Regions from separate parts of the Microbacterium horticulturae genome, predicted to be linked through region 2. Evidence: predicted binding sites of a transcription regulator. Region 2 holds the regulator's gene; the other holds the start of a gene.
The links. The regulator LexA, encoded in region 2, represses DNA repair genes until DNA is damaged. The targets are predictions, from matches to a motif close to TCGAACANNTGTTCGA.
Positions count from the first base shown of each region.

Region 1 (11,167 bases), 570 kb from region 2:
ACCGCGAGTCCGACAGCCAAGCAGACTCCGACTGCTTGAGCAGACGCTTCGCTAATGATCACCCGGCGGAACTGCATATTCCGACTTAGCTCAGCTCGAAACTGGGTAGCCATTCCTCCGAGAAGGAATACGATGGATAATGCCTGCACGACAGGGGCGAGACTGCCCATCCGATATACCGAGGAGATCAAGGGCGCGCACCAGAACGCTATCAACGCAACCGATAAGCCGACGGCGCTGTTTAGCCAGAATAGGTTGCTTTTCTGTGCGGTCGAAATTGACTTTGCTTGTATTGCCGCTTGACCGAGCCCAAAATCTCGAAGAAGACCGCCAACACCGACCACAGCAGTAACCATCGCGAGAACGCCAAAGTCCGAAGGTGACAATAGTCGACCGAGCACGACGACGCTCAGCATTTGAACAACAACCCTTGACAGTTGTCCGAGTAGCATGGTGGCGGCGCCGCGTGCTGCCTTGGAACCAAGCGAGTTCGAACCGCCTCTCGGCGGCGGACTATCCATCATAATCGGCGTACCCGATGTGTGTGCGAGCAGAAACACTACTCTTAAGCCGCTCAAGGAATGAATCGAATGCTAAATCTACGTAGTCTCTTAGGGCCGCTGCGGTTCCTTGATATGCACGAGGCATTCCGGAGCGGCATGCCTGAATGATTGCCTCCGCGAGCGCGCGTGGGTTCTGAGCTGGTACCTCGATGAGTTGTGCCCCCGCGATCTCTCGGATTTCAGCGAGTGCGGGGCTAGTACGTGTTATAACCGGACGGCCAGCGGCTAATCCCTGCCACACTTTGTTTGCAATCACTGAACTTGCCTTGGTTGACACCCCAAAGATACCTAACGTGATGTCCGAGGCGTGTATCAAGCTCGGAAGAGACGTTTCGGCGACCCGGTCTATCAGCGTGCAATACCTAAGCAAGCCACAGCTGCGGAGCCGCTCTTCCATGACGCCTCGCAGCGGGCCGTCCCCCACGAGTACAAGGTGGGCATCTATGCCAGCCGAGCGCACCTGCGCGAGCGCGTCAATAACAGTGTCCACACCGTGAAGCGGCGCATAGTTTCCATATTGAAGGAGTCGAACCTGCCTCGCGCTCAGAGTGCCAGGAGAATCATCAGGCACAGCCCAGTCCGGCGCGCCAACAGGCAAAGCTATAACGCTCGTTCTACAAGCACCGGAGTCGAAGATCTGTTCTGCACGGACGTTTGTGTCAACGAGGTAATACGACGACAGAACGACCGCGATTTTGTCTAGAAGTCGTAGCACCCGTGCGCGCAGAGAATTCACAGAATATTTCTGCCAATCCAAGACACGAGTCTCATAAAGTCCAACGAACCCGTCGACAACGTATACCGAATGACCGATGCGCGCTGCAATCCAACCAAGAACGGCGTACTGATTGGACAACTCCGAAAGCACGATCACATCGGCCGTGCCAGCAAGCCTGAAGAGGTCGAACACTGCTCGTATGCGTTTTCCGGGAGTTGAACGTCCAAAAGCACTGTGCCCGCGGTCCACCACGAGGACTTCGTAGCCCGCCTTGACAAGGCGTTCCCGAATCAATCTGTTTCTAGGGTAATCGGGATCGTGCACTGGAAAATAGACAACACGTTGCCTCCCAGTGGATAAATCCGCTGGCTGGCTAGTAGACACTGAGCCAGGAGGACGCGCGTATAAACATTTACGAAAGCTACCCTTTCGAGTCATCACGCCCATCCGCGAGAAGGTTCTCCCACAGCTAGCGTTTGAGGTTGGGAAATGGAAGACAACTTTTGTCCCTTCATGGGCCGCAAGAATGCCAGTGTGAAGAGCCAAAGTGGAAGAATGCTTCCCGAAAGGGCCCCCCAACCTGTAGCCGCGATCGCCACGAACCCGACGCCGATTGCAACAGAGGAGGCTGCGGCGCGTCCGCGATATCCGTCGCGCCCGCATTCACGTAGCGAGCGAACAATGGCTGCCAAAAGCGGAAATAGCATCAAAGTCGCACCAACAAGGCCAAGTTCGACGACCGCAAGCATGTAACTGTTATGCACTGGCAAGCCACCCGCCGTGAGCGCGTCATACTGACCGATAACATGTACATACTCGTTCGGTCCGATCCCCCACCATGGCGTCCGTTCAAACTGAGAAATTGCGAGCTCCATGAAATGGTCACGCGAGCCACCGCCGGGGTCCTCTAGGAAACGTGCTGAGATCTCGGGAATAAAAGGCATGATCGTGACGGCAAGTAGGAAGAAGAAGCCGACACGCCGTTGGACCGCGCCGACTCCGCGCATCACAATCACCCGTATTGTGATCATGATTATGAAGGCAGCGATATTGGCTCGGCCCTGCGTAAGCGCAACGCCGAGACCACACCCGGCGATGGTGAGGAGACTGAGTTTTCGCAGCTGGCGCGAAGGATCGTCGATCAAGGGAAGTACAAGAGCTGCTAGCAGAACAAGAGTCTTCCCCAAGTTGTTGGGGTGATTTAGCGTCCCATGAACCCTGCTGCCCATTAGCGTTGCTATCTCCGCCGGAAGTGGGAACGGATCTATGCCGACAAGTTGGAGAGCCGAGAAAACCAGTTGACAAACAACGATTGCTAACGCAGTTGTAGCGAGGACCAGTCGCGTGGCTTGATGGACGTCCGCGACGGAAGCGACGCTGATGCCCAGCACCCATGCCGCTACGCCAATACCTAGTTGCAACATGCCCGCTTGGGTGAAACTGTCCCAGGGCCACACAAACGCGAATGCAAAAATACAATACACGAAAAACGGCGTGAACGACTGACTAAGTCGGAGCCGCTTGTAAAATGCAAGGGTAGCGATCGCGAGTGCGATTGCGATGGTGTAAGTGGCTACTACTGGACGATCTTGACTGAGGCCCGCGTAAGGAATAGGACCAGAGGCAGTCAGCTGCTGTGGATAGAGTGCGAGCGCGACGAGTAAGACTACAAGTGAAACTTGCAGACCGCGCCGAGCAGAAGTCGTTAATATGAGAACGGGGATTGCGAATGCGACAAGCGCCGCCATCTTCATAACATTATTCATGCCATATCAACGCCTATGTGGTGCAGGGACACGCAACTCATCTTCGATACTCGGAAACGTTGTGTCCGAATATGGATCGCACCATCCCGATCCCCTTTGCAAAATGTGCTAGAGATTGTTGCCGGACCCTTCCGCGAGTGAGATCGAATGTGCATTCGAAGAATCCCAGGAGGCATCGAGAGGTTCCGAGTATGACAATCATCAGAGAGTTCGTATCGCGTAGTGTCACTCTGCGGGTTACGTTTCCGAGTCTGACATTACGGCGAAATATCCACCGAAAATTGGCCCGTTGTTGAGGAATATCCTCACTGACTATAGCCTCGTCACACCAGACGGAAGTCCCGCCGCTCGCGACAATTCTTCCGAAGAAGTCGGAATCACTGCCGCCTGTGATGGAGTAGGCTTCATCAAACCAGGGGTTTGCCAGTTTTTTTATGAACGTCCGATCTACAAGAGCATTATTTGTTGCGGGATGCGGGTTGACGTCGCCAGTTAGGCGGCGCGGGCGTTGAAAAAAACCACCGCTCGTGATCCACTTGGGGGTATCAGGCGAGAACCGCGGAACAACGGGACCAGTGACAATGGCTGCCCGAAGGCGCCGGGCCGCCATTAGCGTGCTGTACCAGTCCGGGTTCACCACTTCGTCGTCATCAACGAAGATAACCCAGCGTTCAGCGTCGGTGAGGTTCCGGAGGGCCGCATTTCTCGCCGCCACAATGCCTGGTCTTGGTTCACGTATGTAGTCGCACATAATGGGCGCTGCCCGTACAATCTCCTTCGCGGACGCGGAGCCGTCGTTATCGATCACGAGGACTCGCGGTAACGGCGTCCCGTCCGTACGCTCTTCAACGCTGACTGCAACGGATTGCAGCAGCTGCGCTAATAGGAGGGGACGTCGGTAGGTGGCGATACAGATGCACGTGCCGGGAGTTTGCACGTCTGACCGCGTCGTCCGAGAGCTCGGATCTGCCAGGTCTCGGCGTGCGCTGCCATCATGCCTCTGAGCCGTCATTGTTGCGAGTCACTAACCAAGCGGGAGGACCGACTCGATTGCCTCGCCTGCACACGCCCGGAACGCTGCAGAAGGGCAGGAAGGTGTTGACGACCAGCTATCCCTGCTAGACCAAGCATTACAGTTTGGATGTGTGGCATCCGCCCAGAACGCAACAAGCGGGCGAGAACAGTCCCGACGCCTTTTAAGTCTCGGGCTTGCAAGGCGTAGCGCAACGGCTGGCCGGCAATGAAGTCGGCCTTGGTAATCGGGTTCCAATTCGATCCGTGGTCGTCGACCCATCGGAGAGAACGTTGCCAGTTGCTGGACGCGGAGATACTTGCGCTGCTATTGACAAAGATCCGCGCGCCAACACAATTGGCGAGATAAACATGGCTACCAGCATCTTGTAGGCGAAGCAGCCAGTCCCAATCCTGGTGGCGTTCCAGCGAGGGGTCCCAAGGAACCCGCGCAGCTAGTTGTCGAGATAATAGGAGCGTTGAAGTGAACAGGCTCGCCCGTCCGACCTGAATGCCGCGTTTGAGAAAAAGATAGTCTTGGAGAGGCTGTCCCTGCTGCGGTGCACGTGCCGGTACCGGTCTGCTGTCGATCTCGCTAGATTCTGCACGCTGCACGGAGAAGCAACCAATTATGGGCTCAGAAGCAGCCTCGGCATGCGACACAAACTCTGCGACCTGATCCCTCAGCTTCGTGGGCAACCACTCGTCATCGTCATCAAGGAACGCGACAAGTTCGCCATCGGCTGCCTGCACGCCCAGATTTCGGCAGGCCGCTCCCCCGATGCGTTCAACGACGTTGAGAACGACGAGGTCGGGGCGTGCGGCGAGCCCCGGAGCGACCGCGCGACGTGCATCAGGGCCATCAGGGACGACGATGACTTGCACCGGCGGGGCGCCTTCTTGAGCGAACACGCTGGCAACAGCGCGGGCCAGCGACTTGCGACCGGTGGTTGGTATAACGACAGATATTTTCATTGCTGCATGAATCATATGGGAAATACCTCGGACGGAGCGTGTTCACCGAGGGTGCCGAGACGCTGGGACTGTGCGTTCAACAGTGCATCTCCGATTCTGGAGGAGCGACCGATGAGCATGCAGGCTGAGGGTCTTGCTAAGACGCCGGTGGAAGACAGGGTAGATGACTGCGACGCGGGGCAGGTTAGTGGCGAAGCGCTCCTTGATGGAGCAGTTCGTGCGCGGAGGCAGCGCGGGACGCTGCCACCGATGACAGGGGCTTCGCCGGATGCGAGCTCGAAACGTCTATCAGGGACGAGCTCGGCGCCTCCGATTCCACCCGATCGCAAATACGAGAAACCCCGATTCGGGGGCACCCAAGCGCTTATTCGCCAGCACAACGATGCCCATGGCCAGCGTCCCGAGCAGCGGGATCCACGCGAACCACGCGACGAACGGAATGCACGCGAGCACGAAGCCGCCGATTGCCCCACACTGCGCGACGATCGCGAGCCCTGCCCGGGCGGGGTGGATGCCGGGCCGTAGCCGGACATCGTCGGCACAGGGCCGTGCCCCGGCGGGGCCGATGCGGAAGCGTAGCCCGCCGGCACCTGCCACAGCGTCTGCGGCGCAGGCGCCGGCCCGGATGCTGCCGGCCAGTGGCTCGGCTGGCACGGGCAGTGCGTTGGGCGCCTGCGACGGGTCGCCGGGCGAAGCGGGATCGGTCGTGGCTGGTCTCCTCACGATCCGCGCCCCACGCGCGGTGCCGCGGTAGATCGGCGAGCGCTGCGGCGAGATGGCCGATGCCGAGTCTACTGAGCGACGCCGCACACAGATCGCGCGCACAAGGACGCCGCGACACGGCTGCTTAGGTAATTCTCATCTACCAGGTAAAGTTGCCGAAGAGAATCTTGAGGGGGAGCCCACGCATGGAGCTACGTGACTACCTGCGGATCATGCGCGCCCATTGGATCGGGATCGTGCTTCTGACGCTGCTCGGCATCGCGGTCGCCGCCGGCTGGACGCTTGTTCAGCCGCGCATTTACACCGCGACGACAAGCGGGTTCGTGTCGATTCCGCAAGTCGCCGCCGAAGACACGGGCACCGCTCTGACCGGCAATCAGCTGGCCATGGCGAAGGTCAAGTCGTTCGTCGACGTGGGCACCTGGCGGTCGGTCGCCGACTACGCCATCGACGAACTGCACCTCAAGACCAGCCCCGAAGACCTCGTCAAGCAGGTCGACGTCACGAACCCGCTCGACACGGTCATCATCCAGGTATCGGCCAATGCCACGACGCCCGAAGCGGCACGCGACCTCGCCGAAGCCTGGGTGCGCGGCATGCAGAACCAGATCGCCCAGATCGAGGGCAACGGCGCCGACGACTCGTCGGCGGTCACCCTCATCCCCGGCGACAGCGCTCAGTTGCCGGCTTTCCCCTCCTCCCCCAACGTCAAGCTCGCACTCGCCCTGGGAGCGCTCCTCGGCCTCGCAGTCGGCGTCGGCTACGCCGTGCTGCGCCACGTGCTCGATCGCCGCCTGCACGACCCGCGCGACATCGAGCATCAGACCGGTGCGACCGTGGTCGGCACCATTCCGCTCGAGAAGTCGCTGACTGTTGAGCGCGGTGTATTGACCTTCAACGGCTCGCGCCAGGCGCAGAATTCCACGATCGTCGCGGAGTCGATGCGCGAGTTGCGCACGAACCTGCAGTTCATGGATGTCGACCATCCTCCGCGCGTCGTTGTCGTCACCAGTCCTCTGCCCGGCGACGGCAAGTCGACCACTGCGGCAAACCTCGCCGTGAGCCTCGCCGCCACCGGCCAACGCGTCATGCTCATCGACGCCGACCTGCGTCGGCCCGTTGTCGCATCGATGTTCGGCCTACCCGAGGGGGCCGGCCTCAGCGACCTACTCGCCGGACGGGCCGCTCTCGCCGACGTCGTGCACGTCCCCGACCCGTCGGGCAACCTCGTTGTGCTGCCGGCCGGCCGCATTCCTCCCAACCCCAGTGAGATGCTCGGCTCGCACCGCATGCGCGAGCTGCTCACGTCGCTGAGCAAAGAGGCGATGATCATCATCGACTCGCCGCCCACCGTGCCTGTCACCGACGCGGCCGTGCTCTCGACCTCGGCCGATGGCGCACTGGTCGTCGTCTCAGCCGGACGCACCACCTACGACGTGCTGCAGAAGGCCCTCGAGAACCTGCACCGCGCCCACGGCAAGGTGCTCGGCGTGGTACTCAACAAGATGCCCCGCAAGGGCGCCGGTTCAGGCTACTACTACGGCTACGGCTACTACTACAGCGAAGACGAGGGCGCAGCGCCCACAGGCACGCCGGGCAAGCCCGCGAAGGCGACGAAGGCGACGAAGGCTACTGCGGAGTCCGCCGGTCCGCGACGCGCCAGCGCGCCCGCAGCTTCGGCTTCAGCGACGCGCGCCGTCGCTCCTGAGGCAGCGCCCGCGGCTCGGCCCGTGCGATCTGAGTCAGCCGCTCCCCTTCCGGCGAAGCCGGGCACGAGCGTCGAAGACCTGCTCGGCCTGTCGTGAGTGACTCGGCCCTACCCCGCCCGGCGCGGATCGCCGGCACCGTCCTCGTCTGGGTTCTCGGCGCCGTCCTCGTGCTCGCGCTCGCCGCCACCGCGTGGGTCACGGTGCGCGGTGTTCTCGCCTACACCCACCTGCAGAAGGCACAGTCCACCGCCCTACAGGTCAAAGACCACCTCACCGATACCGGGGCCGCCTCGTCCTCAATTGCCTCGCTGTCGGCCGACACGGCCGCCGCCCGTCGGCTGACCTCTGACCCCGTGTGGCGCGCGAGCGAGATGCTGCCCTGGGTCGGTCCGCAGCTGTCGGCCGTGTCGACCGTGGCCTCGACCATCGACGACGTCGCGTCGACGGCGCTTCACCCGCTCACCCAGGTCGCCGCATCGTTCTCCATCGACTCGCTGCGCCCCAAAGACGGCAAGATCGACCTGGCGAGCTTCACGTCGATCCAGTCGGCGGCGACGACGGCGGCCACCGGCATCACCTCGGCCGCGGCATCCATCGACGGCATCGACCGCGCCCCGCTGGTCGCACCGCTGCGCAACGCCGTCGACCAGGTCGGTGATCTGCTCGACCAGACCGAGCAGGCCACGGCATCCCTCACCCGCGTGTCGGCGTTGCTGCCGGCCATGCTCGGCGCCGACGGTGACCGCAATTATCTGGTGCTCTTCCAGAACAACGCCGAGCTGCGCTCGCTGGGCGGCGTGCCCGGCGCCATGGCCCTCATCCACACCCACGACGGCGCCATGACGATGACCGCGCAGGCCGCGGCGACCGACTTTCCGGTTGCCGATACATCGGTGGTGCCGCTGGGGAAGGAAATCGTTGGTATTTTCGGAGAGCGCCCCGGCCGCTGGATGCAGAACATCACGCAGGTGCCTGATTTCGCGATTACCGGGCAACTCGCGCGCACGATGTGGGCGAACGAGCACGATGGGCAGAAGGTCGACGGGGTGCTGTCGATCGACCCGATCGCGCTGTCCTACCTACTCAAGGCCACCGGGCCGGTGAAGCTCGCCACCGGCGATACGCTCACCAGCAATAACGCCGTCTCGCTGTTGCTAAACGACGTGTACAAGCGCTACACCGATCCGCGCGAGCAAGACGCGTTCTTCGCTGCGGCGGCCGCATCGGTGTTCAGCGCCCTCGCACAGGGCAATGCCGACCCCGGCGCGCTGGTGACAGCGCTTACCCGCGCAGGTGACGAGCACCGACTGCTCATCTGGAGCGCCCATCACGACGACCAGAAGCTGCTGGCCGACACGACGCTCGCAGGTGGGCTACCGGAGACGGACGCCACGACCGCGCGCTTCGGTGTGTATCTCAACGCCGGCACCGCCTCAAAGATGGACTACTACCTGCGCGACGACATCTCCGTCGACTGGGGCACGTGCTCGGTCTCCTCGTCGGGCGAGGCATCGGGCACCGCGACGCTGGCGGTCAAGCTGAAGAGCGAGGCGCCGAAGGATGCGGCGTCGTTGCCTAGCTACATCGCGGGTACCGGCAACCGCGGCCCCACTCCCGGAACGATCCGCACGGTGGTGTATCTGTATCTTCCCGAGCCGGTGCAGCTCGTCGACGCGAAGCTGTCGACCGGCGATGGATTCGGCGGCGGCTTTCACGACGGGCGGCACGTGCTGAGCTACACGGTCGATCTGAAACCCGGCAAGTCGGCCACCGCCACGATCACGGTGAAGGCGAGCGGCGGGGTGCCGAGCACACTCGCCGTGGACGCGACGCCGACGGTCGTATCGCGCGACACGGTGGGGCTGTCGAGCGTTTGCAAGTAGGGGGGCGCTGGGGGCGGGCTGGCTCGAGGTTCGGGCGGCTCGAGGATCTGGCGGCTGGGGGTGCTCGGCGCGGGCGCGGCTCGGTGCGGGCGGCTCGGTGCGGACGGCTCGGTGCGGACGGCTCGGTGCGGACGGCTCGGTGCGAGAGCGGCTGTGCGCGGGCTCGGCCGGGAGCGGCTGTGCCAACGCGGCAGGGGGTTCATTCTGTGCCGTTTTGTACGAAGTTATCCACAGTTGCGAGCGATTTTGAGTTCTCCACAGATTTGCCGCTGACCCGGTTTTTCCCTTGCGTCTCGTTCGAACACGCGTACGATGGTTCTTATGAAACATCCCCTCGGAGGCCTCGACGACGCGATCGCGGCGCTGCGACGCGCCTGGCCCGCCGAAGGCTCCGCCGCGGTATCAGAGATCGGGCGCGATGCGCTGGTCGCGGTGAACGACGCACTCGGTGAAGTGGGTCGCCGGCTCGATGCGGTGCGCGCCGAGGTGGCCGCCGAGATCGATCATGAATCGCGGCCCGAGTTGGGCGCCGACTCGTTGGCCAAGCAGCAGGGGTTCCGCAATCCCGCGGCCCTCATCTCCGCAACCACCGGCGTCGGCACCGGCGATGCGAAGCGACTCGTGTCTGTCGGCAAGGCCATCGCGCCGCGACAGAATCTGATCGGCGAGCAGCTGCCCGCGCGACACCCTCACGTCGCCGAGGCGATGAAGTCGGCACGACTCGGATTGGCCGCCGCCAACATCATCATCGCCAGGCTCGACCGCATCGCCGTGCGCACGACCTTCGATGCCCGCGATGAAGCCGAGCGCATTCTCGTAGAGAAGGCCCCGGGTCTGTCTGCCGATCAGGTGCGCAAGCTCGTCACCCAGGCCGAGGCATGGCTCGATCAAGACGGCGTCGAGCCCAAAGAACGCGATCGGCGCAGCGAGCAGTATGCACGCATGTGGGTTCGCGACGGCTTCCTGTGCATCGACGCGAAGTTCGAAGTCACGGCGGGTGCGCCGATCAAGACCGCGGTCGAGGCGACTGTATCCGCGTCGTTCCGCGCTGCGAAGGATGTGTTTGAGGGCGACGAGCCCGATCAGCGGTCGCTGCAGCAGCGCCAGGCCGATGCTCTCATCCAGCTCGCTGAGCACGCTCTGGGCTGCGAACACAACGACCTGCCGCTGGGGGGAGCCAGCGTCGTCGTGCGGATGGACCTTGAAACCCTCCAAGAAGGCGTGGGACTCGCGGAGATCGACGGGATCGACCAGCCGGTGTCCCCCGAAACCGCCCGGCATTACGCTGCGGCGGCGAAGATCATCCCCGTCGTGCTCGACGGCAAGGGCGAGATCCTCCACTGGGGTAGAGAGAAGCGCTACTTCACACGAGCTCAGAAGCTGGCGCTCGTCGAGCGTGACGGTGGATGCGCGATGTGCAATCTTCCACCGGGCATGACGAAGGCGCATCATCTGAACTGGTGGAGCAGAGATCACGGCGAAACCAACCTCGAAGAGGGCGTGCTCTTCTGCGAGCCGTGCCACCATCACATCCACGACAACGGGTGGGAGATCCGCATCGAGGGCAAGGGCACGCGGGCCAAGGTGTGGTTCATTCCGCCAGCGACGGTCGATCCTGCCCGGACGCCCCGGCTCGGTGGCCGCGCCCGGTTTGATTACGCGCTCACGGCCTGAGTGCGTTCGCACGCGGGCCGGCTGAGCGGGTTTGACGGAGCGCGGGCGCTGACCACGAACGGTCCGGCGCACGGGCGCTGAGCACGAACGGTCCGGCGCGCGGGCGCTGAGCACGAACGGTCCGGCGCGCGGGCGCTGAGCACGA
Region 1 covers NZ_CP119108.1:2,752,177-2,763,343, forward strand. Annotated here, with positions in the region: gene PU630_RS17430 (lipopolysaccharide biosynthesis protein) at 1-524, opposite strand, end outside; gene PU630_RS13075 (glycosyltransferase) at 514-1,473, opposite strand; gene PU630_RS13080 (O-antigen ligase family protein) at 1,719-2,705, opposite strand; gene PU630_RS13085 (glycosyltransferase family 2 protein) at 3,085-4,059, opposite strand; gene PU630_RS13090 (glycosyltransferase family 2 protein) at 4,056-5,048, opposite strand; gene PU630_RS13095 (hypothetical protein) at 5,322-5,687, opposite strand; gene PU630_RS13100 (tyrosine-protein kinase domain-containing protein) at 5,942-7,561, shown strand; gene PU630_RS13105 (DUF4012 domain-containing protein) at 7,558-9,348, shown strand; gene PU630_RS13110 (DUF222 domain-containing protein) at 9,670-11,022, shown strand.
Region 1: a site for LexA is predicted at 9,646-9,661, ahead of PU630_RS13110 (DUF222 domain-containing protein). Genes of this name have one in related genera too.

Region 2 (11,167 bases):
GGTCTCGAGTCGGTTGATCGTGCGGCACAGGGTCGACTTGCCGGAGCCGGACGGGCCGATCACGACCACCACCTCACCGCGGTTGACCGTGAGGTTGATGTCTGTGAGGGCTTGGAAATCGCCGTAGTGCTTCTGCACGTCCGTGATCACAACGAGCGGGTCACCGCGTCGAACAGAGATGTTCGACGTCTTCGGAGCCGCGTCTTCGGGGATCGTCATGCAGACAACACTAAGCAACCGCTCAGGTAATCCGCGACTTCGGCGCGGGACGTTTACCGATCCGTGATCGAGGCGCGTTGCGCGAAGGCCGTCTCGTACAGGCACACGCTCGCCGCCGTGGCGAGGTTCAGCGATTCGGCGCGGCCGTAGATCGGCAGCCGGAGCGCCTGGTCGGCGAGGCTCAGCACCTCGTCGTCGAGCCCGCGCGCCTCGTTGCCGAACAGCCACGCGACAGAGCCGGCGAGCACCCCCGACTCGCGCGCCGCGAGAAGGTCGGCGCCCTTCACATCGGCCGCGAGAACACGCAGCCCGGCCGCACGCGCCGCCGTGACGGCATCCACCGCTTCCCCGCCGAGTGCGAGCGGCACATGGAACAGCGAACCCGTTGTGGCGCGCACGACTTTCGGGTGGAACGGGTCGACCGTGCGCCCGGTGAGGATCACCGCGTCCGCGCCGGCGGCGTCGGCAGCGCGGATGATGGTGCCGAGATTGCCGGGATCGCGCACCTGCTCGCAGATAGCGATGAGCCGGGGGGATGCCGCGAGCACATCGCGCATGCGCACCGGGAACTGCTGGGCGACCGCGATCACTCCCTGCGGAGTGACCGTGTCGGCCATCGCCTCGACGACCTGCTCGGTCGCGTAGACGACCTCGACACCGGCGTCGGCGGCGCGCTCGGCCAGATCGGTGTGCTTCTGGGCGGCCGTCGGTGTGACGAACAGCTCGACGATCCCGTCCGGCCGGTAGGTCAGCGCCTCACGCACGGCCTGCGGGCCCTCGAGCAGGAACAGCCCTGTCTCGTCGCGATGGCGACGCTTGACGAGCTTTGCGACGGTGCGCACGCGGGCAGATCGCGGGTTCTCCAGCACGCCCTCAGTCTATGGGGGCGAGGCGAACGAGAACGGGCGCCCCTGCACGCAGGGACGCCCGTTCGGGAGGATCAGCTCACGCCTTGGGGGCGTTCACGTTCTCCGGCAGTGCCTTCTTCGCGGTCTCGACGAGAGTCTTGAACGCGGCCTGGTCGTTGACAGCGAGGTCAGCGAGCATGCGACGGTCGACCTGCACGTCGGCAAGGCGCAGCCCCTGCATGAGACGGTTGTAGGTCAGGCCGTTCTGGCGGCTCGCGGCGTTGATGCGCTGGATCCACAGGCGGCGGAAGTCGCCCTTGCGCTTGCGACGGTCGCGGTACGCGTAGACGAGCGAGTGGGTGACCTGCTCCTTCGCCTTGCGGTACAGCCGCGAACGCTGACCCCGGTAACCGGAGGCGCGCTCGAGGATGACGCGACGCTTCTTGTGGGCGTTGACGGCCCGCTTGACTCTAGCCATTTCGTTTCGTTCCTAACGTGCAGTCGGTGCGCTCAGCGCCCGAGGAGCTTCTTGACGTTCTTCGCGTTCGCCGGCGAGATCGCCTCGTCCTTGTTCAGCCGGCGGGTGCGGCGGCTGGACTTGACCTCGAGGTTGTGGCGCATGCCCGACTGCTGCTTCATGATCTTTCCGCTGCCGGTGACCTTGAAGCGCTTCTTGGCGCCGGAGTTCGTCTTCTGCTTCGGCATGTCTCTTCCTTCGTTGTGCATCCCGCTGTCGCGGGAAGGCGTGTCCCGCGCGGTGCGGGAGCGTGTGGGGGCCTATTCGGCCGGGTCCGCAGGAGTGTCCGAGGGGCCGGAGGCCGCAGCCTTCGCCTGGCGGGCGGCCTGCTTGTTGGCGGCGCGCTGGGCGTTCTGCTCGGTCTTGACTTCGGACTTGTTCTTGTGCGGTGCGATCACCATGACCATGTTGCGACCGTCGATGCGCGGGTTCGACTCGACCGTACCCAGCTCGGCGACATCCTCGGCGAACTTCTTGAGCAGACGAACGCCCTGCTCGGGGCGCTGCTGCTCGCGGCCGCGGAACAGGATCATGGCCTTGACCTTGTCACCCGCCTCCAGGAAGCCCTCGGCGCGCTTGAGCTTGGTGATGTAGTCGTGGGCCTCGATCTTGAGGCGGAAGCGGACCTCTTTCAGGACCGTGTTGGCCTGGTTGCGGCGGGCTTCCTTCGCCTTCTGGGCGGCTTCGTACTTGTACTTGCCGTAATCCATGATCTTGACCACGGGCGGCTTCGAGTTGGGCGCGACCTCGACGAGATCGAGATCTGCCTCCTGAGCCAGACGCTGCGCAACCTGGATGGCGACGACGCCGACCTGCTCACCGTTGGGTCCGACGAGTCGGACCTCGGGGACGCGGATGCGCTCGTTGGTGCGGGGATCGCTGATGCGGAACTCCTCTTCGTGCGGTGGATGACCGCGACGCGGGGTGCGTCACGGGCAAAGGCACACTCCACCCGCACAATGCGTGACGCACTGGCTCCGCACCCTGACTGCCGGTGAACCGGCGGAGTGCAATGACCCGGTAGCCTGGAACGGCAAGCGCGGGTGGGATGTGATCCTCTTTCGAACCGGGCGCAGAGCCCGGAACCCGCCTAGTTTATCAGAGAGAACGACGTGAACACGACAGCTGGCCCTTCGAACGAGGATGTCGCGCGCCAGGCGCGCTGGGAAGAGCAGGAGAAGCGCGCCGCCGCCGCGACCCGCGACATCGCGGATGTGCCGGCCGTCGAGGTCATCACGACCACTGCGGTGCACCTGATGAGCGCCGCCGCCGTGAAGCTGGGCCTGGCCGATGAGCCGGGCGAGCAGCTCGACCTCGACGAGGCTCGCAAGCTCATCAACGCTCTGGCGGGCCTTATCACCGCGGGCTCACCAGAGATCAGCAGCGCGCATGCCGCGCCCCTGCGCGACGGGCTGCGCTCGCTGCAGCTGGCATTCCGCGAGGCATCGCCCGTACCCGACCCGATCGGCAAGGGTCCGGGCGAGAAGTGGACGGGCCCGGTCTCCTGACCGTCAGCGGCTGAGCTTCACGCTCAACGAGTCGACGAGCGTCGCGATGCGGTCGTCGGCGGCCCAGCGCTTGGCCAGCCGTGCGAGCACGGCGTCGAGCTGCTCCTGGCCGAGTCCGTCGACGAGCTTCAGGTGCACGAGCAGTTCGGGCCCACGCAGGCGCCCCGACGGGTCGCCGTCGGCGACCGCGACGTCGATGACGGCGAGTTCGCGGGCGACGCTCTCCTGGAGACCTGTGAACACGTCCGTGCTGCGGTAGCTCGGTTCCCACCCGATCTGCTGTGCGATGGCCCAGACGGCGGGCCGTCGCAGGACGTGCTCGGTGTCGGACGCGGGATCGATCACGATGAGGTCGGTCTCGTCGTCGACGGCCGCCAGGGCCGTGCGCACGCCCTCGACCGGAACCGGGCGGGCCGTGGCATCCCACCGTCCCATCGCCTGCACCGACGAGAACACGGGCAGCACACGCCGCCCGTCGGGCGCTGCCACCGTCACGATCGAGAGCTCCTGCGTCTTGTCGACGGGCAGCCCCGTGGGCCCCACGCCCTCGTCGCCCTTCTCGGCGACCAGCGGGATCAGCAGCCGCGCGTCCCGGTAAGCGTCGACGATGGCGACCCGGTCACCAGCGCCGCCGGTGAAAGCCGTCAGCGCGGCCAGCAGCGCCGGGTCCGCCGACCCGTCGTCGCCGGAGTGCGGATTGGCGCGGAACGACCGGCCGGCCCACGGAACGCCTGCCGAGTCGGTGATGTGCGGGTCGTGCCCGCAGCTCTCGTCAGTTCCGTGCGACATCCAGCGCCTCGGCGAGGGTGAACTCGCCCGCATAGAGAGCCTTGCCGATGATCGCGCCCTCGACGCCCAACGGCACGAGCTCTCGCAGCGCCGCGATGTCGTCGAGGCTCGACACGCCGCCGCTCGCGACGATCGGCTTGGGGGTGCGCTCGGTCAGCTGACGCAGAAGATCGAGATTCGGGCCGCGCAGGGTGCCGTCCTTCGTGACATCGGTGACGACGTACCGGCTGCACCCGGCGTCTTCGAGACGCGCGAGCACCGTCCACAGGTCGCCGCCCTCACGGGTCCAGCCGCGGGCGGCGAGCGTCGTGCCGCGCACGTCGAGACCGACCGCGATGGCGTCGCCGTATCGGCGGATGACGTCCGCGGCCCACTCCGGGTTCTCCAACGCCGCGGTGCCGAGGTTGATGCGGGCAGCCCCCGATTCGAGCGCGGCCTCCAGCGAAGCGTCGTCGCGGATGCCGCCGGACAGCTCGACCTGCACGCCCTTGAGCTGGCGGATGACCTTGCGCAGGATGGCGGCGTTGCTTCCACGCCCGAACGCCGCGTCAAGGTCGACGAGGTGTACCCACTGCGCGCCCTGGTGAGCCCAGTCCAGCGCCGCCTCGATCGGGTCGCCGTAGTCGGTCTCACTGCCGGCTTCGCCCTGGGTGAGGCGGACCGCCTTGCCGTCGGCCACATCGACGGCGGGCAGGAGGATCAGTTCGGGCGTGGCGGCGAAATCACTGGGCACGAGGTCACACAGTAGCCCGCGGCAGGCTGTCGATCCAATTCGAGAGCAGACGGACGCCTGCCTCGCCCGACTTCTCGGGGTGGAACTGCGTGGCCGCCAGCGGCCCGTTCTCGACCGCGGCCAGGAACGGCACAGCCCCGTAGTCGCACCAGGTGAGGATCGGCTCGGGGAACGGCGGCTGAACCTGCAGGTTCCACTGTGTGGCCCCATACGAGTGCACGAAGTAGAAGCGCTCATCCTCGATGCCGGCGAAAAGGCGGCTTCCGTTGTCGGGGCGCACGGTGTTCCAGCCCATGTGGGGCAACAGCGGCGCGTCGAGCTCGGTGACCACGCCCGGCCACTCCCCCAGCCCCTCGGTGTCGACGCCCCGTTCGACGCCGCGTCCGAACAGCACCTGCATTCCCACGCAGATGCCGAGCACCGGCCGACCACCGGCGAGACGGCGGTCGATGAGCTCGTCCCCGCGGATGTCACGCAGCGCCTTCATCACGGCTGCGAAGGCCCCGACGCCGGGCACGACGAGTCCGTCGGCGTCGTGCACGAGCCGTCGATCGGCTGTGAGTCGTGCATCGGCGCCTGCGGCCTGAAGCGCCTTGACCGCCGAGTGGACGTTTCCCGAGCCGTAGTCGAGGACCGCGACGAGCGGCTTCGAGGTCACAGCGCACCCTTCGTGCTGGGGATGCCGCGCACCGAGGGATCGAGCGCCTTGGCCCCGCGGAACGCGCGCGCGAAGGCCTTGAATTCGGCTTCAGCGATGTGGTGGGGATCACGGCCCGACAGCACACGCACGTGCGTGGTGAGGGCTGCGTGGAACGTGATCGCCTCGAAGGAGTGCCGCACGAGCGAGCCCGTGAAGTGGCCGCCGATCAGATGCAGCTCGAAGCCGGCCGGCTCGCCCTCGTGTACCAGGAAGGGGCGCCCGCTGATGTCGACGACGGCCTGCGCGAGTGCTTCATCGAGCGGCACCAGCGCGTCGCCGAACCGCGAGATCCCGGCCTTGTCGCCCAGTGCCTCGCGGATCGCGTCGCCGAGGACGATCGACACGTCTTCCACAGTGTGGTGCGCATCGATGTGCGTGTCGCCGGACGCGCGGACCGTCAGATCGGTCAGCGAGTGCTTCGCGAAGGCGGTCAGCAGGTGATCGAAGAACGGAACGCTCGTGTCGATGTGGGCGACGCCGGTGCCGTCGAGGTCGAGCTCGAGTTCGACCGAGGACTCGCTCGTCGAACGCGAACGGGAGGCGGTGCGGGACGCGGCGGTCGTCATGACGCCGAGTCTATCGAGGCCAGGGCGTCCAGGAACGCGCTGGTCTCCTCCTCAGTACCCGCACTCACCCGCAGACTGCGGGGCAGCCCGACGTCGCGCACGAGCACGCCCCGATCGAGGAGCGCCTGCCAGGTCGCGGTCGGCTCGTCGACACCGCCGAACAGCACGAAGTTCGTCCACGACTCGTACGGCTTGTAGCCCAGCGCCTCGAGCGTCGCCGAGATCCGATCGCGCTGGACCACGATGTCATCGACGGTCGCGAGCATCGTCGGCGCATGCCGCAGGGCCGCCAGCGCCGCCGCCTGCGTGAGTGTGCTCAGGTGGTAGGGCAGCCGCACGAGGCGCAGTGCGTCGGTCACGGCCGGGTCGGCCGCCAGATAGCCCACACGCGCCCCGGCGAACGCGAACGCCTTGCTCATCGTCCGCGAGACGACGAGGCGCTCCCGCCCGGGCAGCAGCGTCAGAGCGGAGCGCTCGTCGCGCGGGGCGAACTCCCAATACGCCTCATCGACCACCACGATGCCGTCGGTCGCGTCGTACACCCGCTCGATGACATCGATGGGCATCGGGGTACCGGTCGGATTGTTCGGCGAGCACAGCAGCACGACATCGGGCTTCGCCTCGGCGACCTGGGCTGCGGCCGCATCCGGCTCGATCGTGTAATCGACGCCCCGCTCGCCGGCCACCCACGCGCTTCCCGTGCCCCGCGCGAGGAGCGGATACATCGAATAGGTGGGTGCGAAGCCGAACACCGTGCGCCCCGGGCCCGCGAACGCCTGCAGCACCTGCTGCAACACCTCGTTCGACCCGTTCGCCGCCCAGAGCTGATCACGGGTCAGCCCGTGGCCGAGATACTCGGCGAAGGCCTCGCGCAGCTGCGTGAACTCCCGGTCGGGGTAGCGATTCACGTCGTGGAGGGCGAGGGCTATGGCATCGAGGATGTCGTCGGCCACCTCCTTGGGAACGGGGTGGGTGTTCTCATTCACATTGAGGGCGACGGGCACGCGCGCCTGCGGTGCACCGTACGGGCTCATGCCGCGCAGATCATCACGAACGGGCAAGTCGTCTAATCGAGGGCTCACCGCTCCATCGTAGAGCCGCACCCGTCCGTCAGCCGGCCGGAGCGTAATCCGCGGGAAGGGAGAGGACTTCGCCGGGTGTGACCGTCACACCCTCGAGCGCGTTCAGACGCACGATGGCGTCGACGACGTCGCGCGGATCGGCGTGCGGTGCGACGCGCTGGGCGATCCCCCACAACGAGTCGCCGGCCGAGACCGTGACCGTGGCGAACGAACCCGCCGGAGCGCCCGCGTCACGGGAAGCGAGGGCTGCGCCCCCGCCGACGGCGGCCGCCGCGATGGCGGCGGCGATCGGAAGCGCGACCAGCGCCGCGAGGACGCGGCGTCCGCGGGCGGTCAGACGCAGATGAGTGACACGCTGCGCTGTCGGGGCGATCGTGACCATGGCTCCTCCTGGATGCTGTGAAGAGATTCGGTGCGGGAGCCCGGCCGGGGGCGTCCCGTACCGAATCTATCTTCCGAATCTAGTTTCGATGCTGTACTCTGTCAAGTGGGATCGGGATCCGAATCCGAATCGAAGACGACACGCCCGCGGGCTGACGCCGATCCGACTCGGAAGCGGATACCGTTTCGATGAGGACACCTCACCACGGACCTCCGACATTCGAAGAAGCTGCAGCAGCGGCGAGAACGGGAGCTGACATGGGCGACGCATCGCAGGACGCCACGACACCGGCGCCGCAGGTGCCGAGAATGCGCCGGCAGACACGGCGACGAAAGAGCCTGAGCGACAAGCAGATGGCCATCCTCGAGGTGATCCAGCAGTCGATCACCCGCCATGGCTACCCGCCGAGCATGCGCGAGATCGGCGATGCCGTCGGACTCAAGTCGCTCTCGAGCGTGACCCACCAGCTCAACCAGCTCGAGCTGAGCGGGTACCTGCGCCGCGACGCCGGCAAGACGCGGGCGATGGAGATCCTCATCGATCTGCCCGGCACGTCTGCGGAGAACCCCGCTGACTCCGCGCCCGCCGTCGGGGACGCCGCGCTCGTTCCGCTGGTCGGCCAGATCGCCGCCGGAGTGCCGATCACCGCCGAGCAGCAGGTGGAGGAGATCTTCCCGCTGCCGCGTCAGCTCGTGGGCAAGGGCGAGCTGTTCATGCTCAAGGTGCAGGGCGAGTCGATGATCGACGCCGCCATCTGCGACGGCGACTGGGTCGTCGTGCGTGCGCAGAACACCGCCGACAACGGCGAGATCGTCGCTGCGATGCTCGACGGCGAGGCGACAGTGAAGATGTTCCGCCAGCGCGACGGCCACACCTGGCTGCTCCCCCGCAACTCGTCGTTCGAACCGATCCTCGGCGATGAAGCAGTCGTGCTCGGCAAGGTGGTGGCGGTGTTGCGCGCGGTCTGAGACCGCACCGACGATGAACGGCCCCGGGATGCGCTCCCGGGGCCGTTCGCCGTCGAGGGTCAGACGCGCGCCAGGCGCCCCTCACGGACACGCTCGGCGGCCGCGACGAGGTTGCCGAGGGCCGCCACCGTCTCCGGGTACGCACGCGTCTTCAGACCGCAGTCGGGGTTCACCCACACACGGCGCACGGGGATGGAGTTCACCGCCTGCTCCAGCAGGTCGACGATCTCGTCGACCTGCGGCACGCGCGGCGAGTGGATGTCGTACACCCCGGGGCCGATGCCCCGGGAGAAGCCCGACTCGGCGATGTCGGCGATGACCTCTCCACGGCTGCGCGCGGCCTCGATCGACGTCACATCGGCGTCGAGCGCTGCGATGGCGTCGATGACGACCCCGAACTCCGAGTAGCACAGGTGCGTGTGCACCTGGGTTGCAGCATCCGCGCCCGCCGTCGCGAGTCGGAACGACGCCACCGACCAATCGAGGTAGGCCGGCTGGTCACCCTTCTTCAACGGCAGCAGCTCGCGCAGGGCGGGCTCGTCGACCTGGATGATGCGGATCCCGGCCTCCTCGAGGTCGCCGATCTCGTCACGCAGAGCCAGTGCGACCTGGTTGGCGGTCGTGGCCAGCGGCTGGTCGTCGCGCACGAACGACCATGCGAGGATCGTGACCGGCCCGGTGAGCATGCCCTTGACCGGCTTCTCGGTCAGCGCCTGTGCGAACTGCGCCCAGCGCACGGTGATCGGTGCGGGGCGCGACACATCGCCCCACAGGATCGACGGGCGCGTGGCGCGCGACCCGTACGACTGCACCCAGCCGTTGCGCGTGACGGCGAAACCGTCGAGGTTCTCGGCGAAGTACTGCACCATGTCGTTGCGCTCGGGCTCGCCGTGCACGAGCACGTCCACACCCAACTCCTCCTGCAGACCGATGACCGAGGTGATCTCCAGTCGCAGCACATCCTCATAGTCAGACGTCGACAGTTCGCCGCGGTCGTGCGCGGCCCGTGCCCGGCGGATGTCAGCGGTCTGCGGGAACGACCCGATGGTGGTGGTGGGCAGCAGCGGCAGTCCGAGCGCCTCCTGCGCGGCATCCCGCTCGTCCTGTGGGCCGCGGTCGAACGCCGCCGCGTCGAGCGACGCCGCACGCGGACGCACCGCACCGTCGTGCACGCCGTCGGCGGCCGCGCGATCCGCCAACGCCGCGGTGGCAGCCGCGAGCTCGGCTTCGATGGACGCACGACCGTCGACGAGTCCACGGGCGAGCACCGCGACCTGGCCGACCTTCTGATCGGCGAAGGCGAGCCAGCTCTTCAACCGGACATCGAGGTCGGGCTCGTCGTCGACATCGTGCGGGACGTGCTGCAGCGATGTCGAGGTGCCGACGGCAGTGGATGCCGCACCCAGCGCCTTCAGTCGCTCGAGCTTCTCCCACGCCGCCGCCAGGTCGCCGCGCCAGACGTTGCGCCCCTCGACCACGCCGCCGATCAGCGTCTTCGATGCGAGCCCCGAAACGGGGATGGGAACCTCACCGCGCGTCAGGTCGACGGCGATGGCGTCGATCGGAGCGGCGGCGAGCGCTCGCCAGCTCTCCTCGGAGAGCTGTGCATAGCCGGCGGCCACCTCGATCTGCGGCCGGTGGTGGGCCCCGCCGAGCACCGCGTAGGCGCGCTCGGCGGCCGCGGCCAGATCGGCCGGGGCGACCTCCAGCGACTCGCTGACCAGAGCGGGCTCGTCCAGCTGCACCCACTCGGCGCCGGCTGCGCGCAGTGCCGCGAGCAGCTCGACGTAGACGGGCAGCAGGTCATCGATCCGGCTCAGCGGCACGAAGCCCTCCGGCGCGCCGTCGGCGGGCTTCGACAGCGCCAGAAGCGTCACCGGCCCCACGACCACCGGCCGCGTCACGACGCCGTCGGCCCGGGCTTCGGCGACCTGCTGGGCGAAGCGGTGGCTCGACAGTGCGAAGACCGTCTCGGGTGCTATCTCGGGCACGAGGTAGTGGTAGTTCGTGTCGAACCACTTCGTCATCTCCAGCGGGGTGCGCTCGGCATCGCCGCGGGCTGCCGCGAAGTACGCGCGCAGGCCGATCGAGCCGTCGGCCTCGCGCAGGTCGGCGAACCGCGCCGGCAGCGCGCCGACGGCAGCGGCCGCATCGAGAACCTGGTCGTAGTACGAGAACGACTCGGGGATGGACGAGTCGTCACGGCCCAGTCCGAGCGCGGCCAGGCGCTCGCGCGTGGCGCGCCGCAACTCGGCGGCGGTGTGCTCGAGCGCCGCCTCATCGAGGGTGCCGGCCCAGTGCGCCTCGACGGCGCGCTTGAGCTCACGGCGGCGGCCGATGCGGGGGTAGCCGAGGATCGTCCCGGCGGGGAATGCGGTCATCGTGCGATCTCCTTCTGGATGGGGGTGGGGATCCCGGCCTCGTCGAGGACGGCCAGGACGGTCTCGTGGCTGTTGAACGCGTACAGGTGGACGCCGGGGGCGCCGCCCGCGACGACCTCGGCCGCCAGGCGTGCGGCAGAGCTGATGCCGATCGCCCGCTGCCGGACCGGATCGGGTTCGATCTGCAGCGCGATCGAGAGCTCGGCGGGCGCATCCTGTTCCGAGAGCTCGAGCACGCGGTAGAGGCGCTGGGGCGAAGTGACCGGCATGATGCCGGGCAGGATCGGGATCGTCACCCCGGCCGCGCGAGACCGGTCGACGAAGCCCAGGTAGTCGTCGGCGTGGAAGAAGAGCTGGGTGATGGCGAACGTCGCCCCGGCCGCCTGCTTGGCCAGCAGCGCATCGATGTGCTCCCGGGGGTGCCGGGAGCGAGGGTGGCCGTTGGGGAACGCCGCGACGGCGATCTCGACGTGT
Region 2 covers NZ_CP119108.1:2,185,760-2,196,926, forward strand. Annotated here, with positions in the region: gene PU630_RS10555 (amino acid ABC transporter ATP-binding protein) at 1-219, opposite strand, end outside; gene PU630_RS10560 (TrmH family RNA methyltransferase) at 273-1,088, opposite strand; gene rplT (50S ribosomal protein L20) at 1,165-1,545, opposite strand; gene rpmI (50S ribosomal protein L35) at 1,578-1,772, opposite strand; gene infC (translation initiation factor IF-3) at 1,845-2,468, opposite strand; gene PU630_RS10580 (DUF1844 domain-containing protein) at 2,697-3,092, shown strand; gene PU630_RS10585 (SseB family protein) at 3,096-3,881, opposite strand; gene priA (bifunctional 1-(5-phosphoribosyl)-5-((5-phosphoribosylamino)methylideneamino)imidazole-4-carboxamide isomerase/phosphoribosylanthranilate isomerase PriA) at 3,865-4,614, opposite strand; gene hisH (imidazole glycerol phosphate synthase subunit HisH) at 4,619-5,272, opposite strand; gene hisB (imidazoleglycerol-phosphate dehydratase HisB) at 5,269-5,880, opposite strand; gene PU630_RS10605 (histidinol-phosphate transaminase) at 5,877-6,914, opposite strand; gene PU630_RS10610 (LysM peptidoglycan-binding domain-containing protein) at 6,991-7,344, opposite strand; gene lexA (transcriptional repressor LexA) at 7,653-8,312, shown strand; gene metE (5-methyltetrahydropteroyltriglutamate--homocysteine S-methyltransferase) at 8,372-10,693, opposite strand; gene PU630_RS10625 (methylenetetrahydrofolate reductase) at 10,690-11,167, opposite strand, start outside.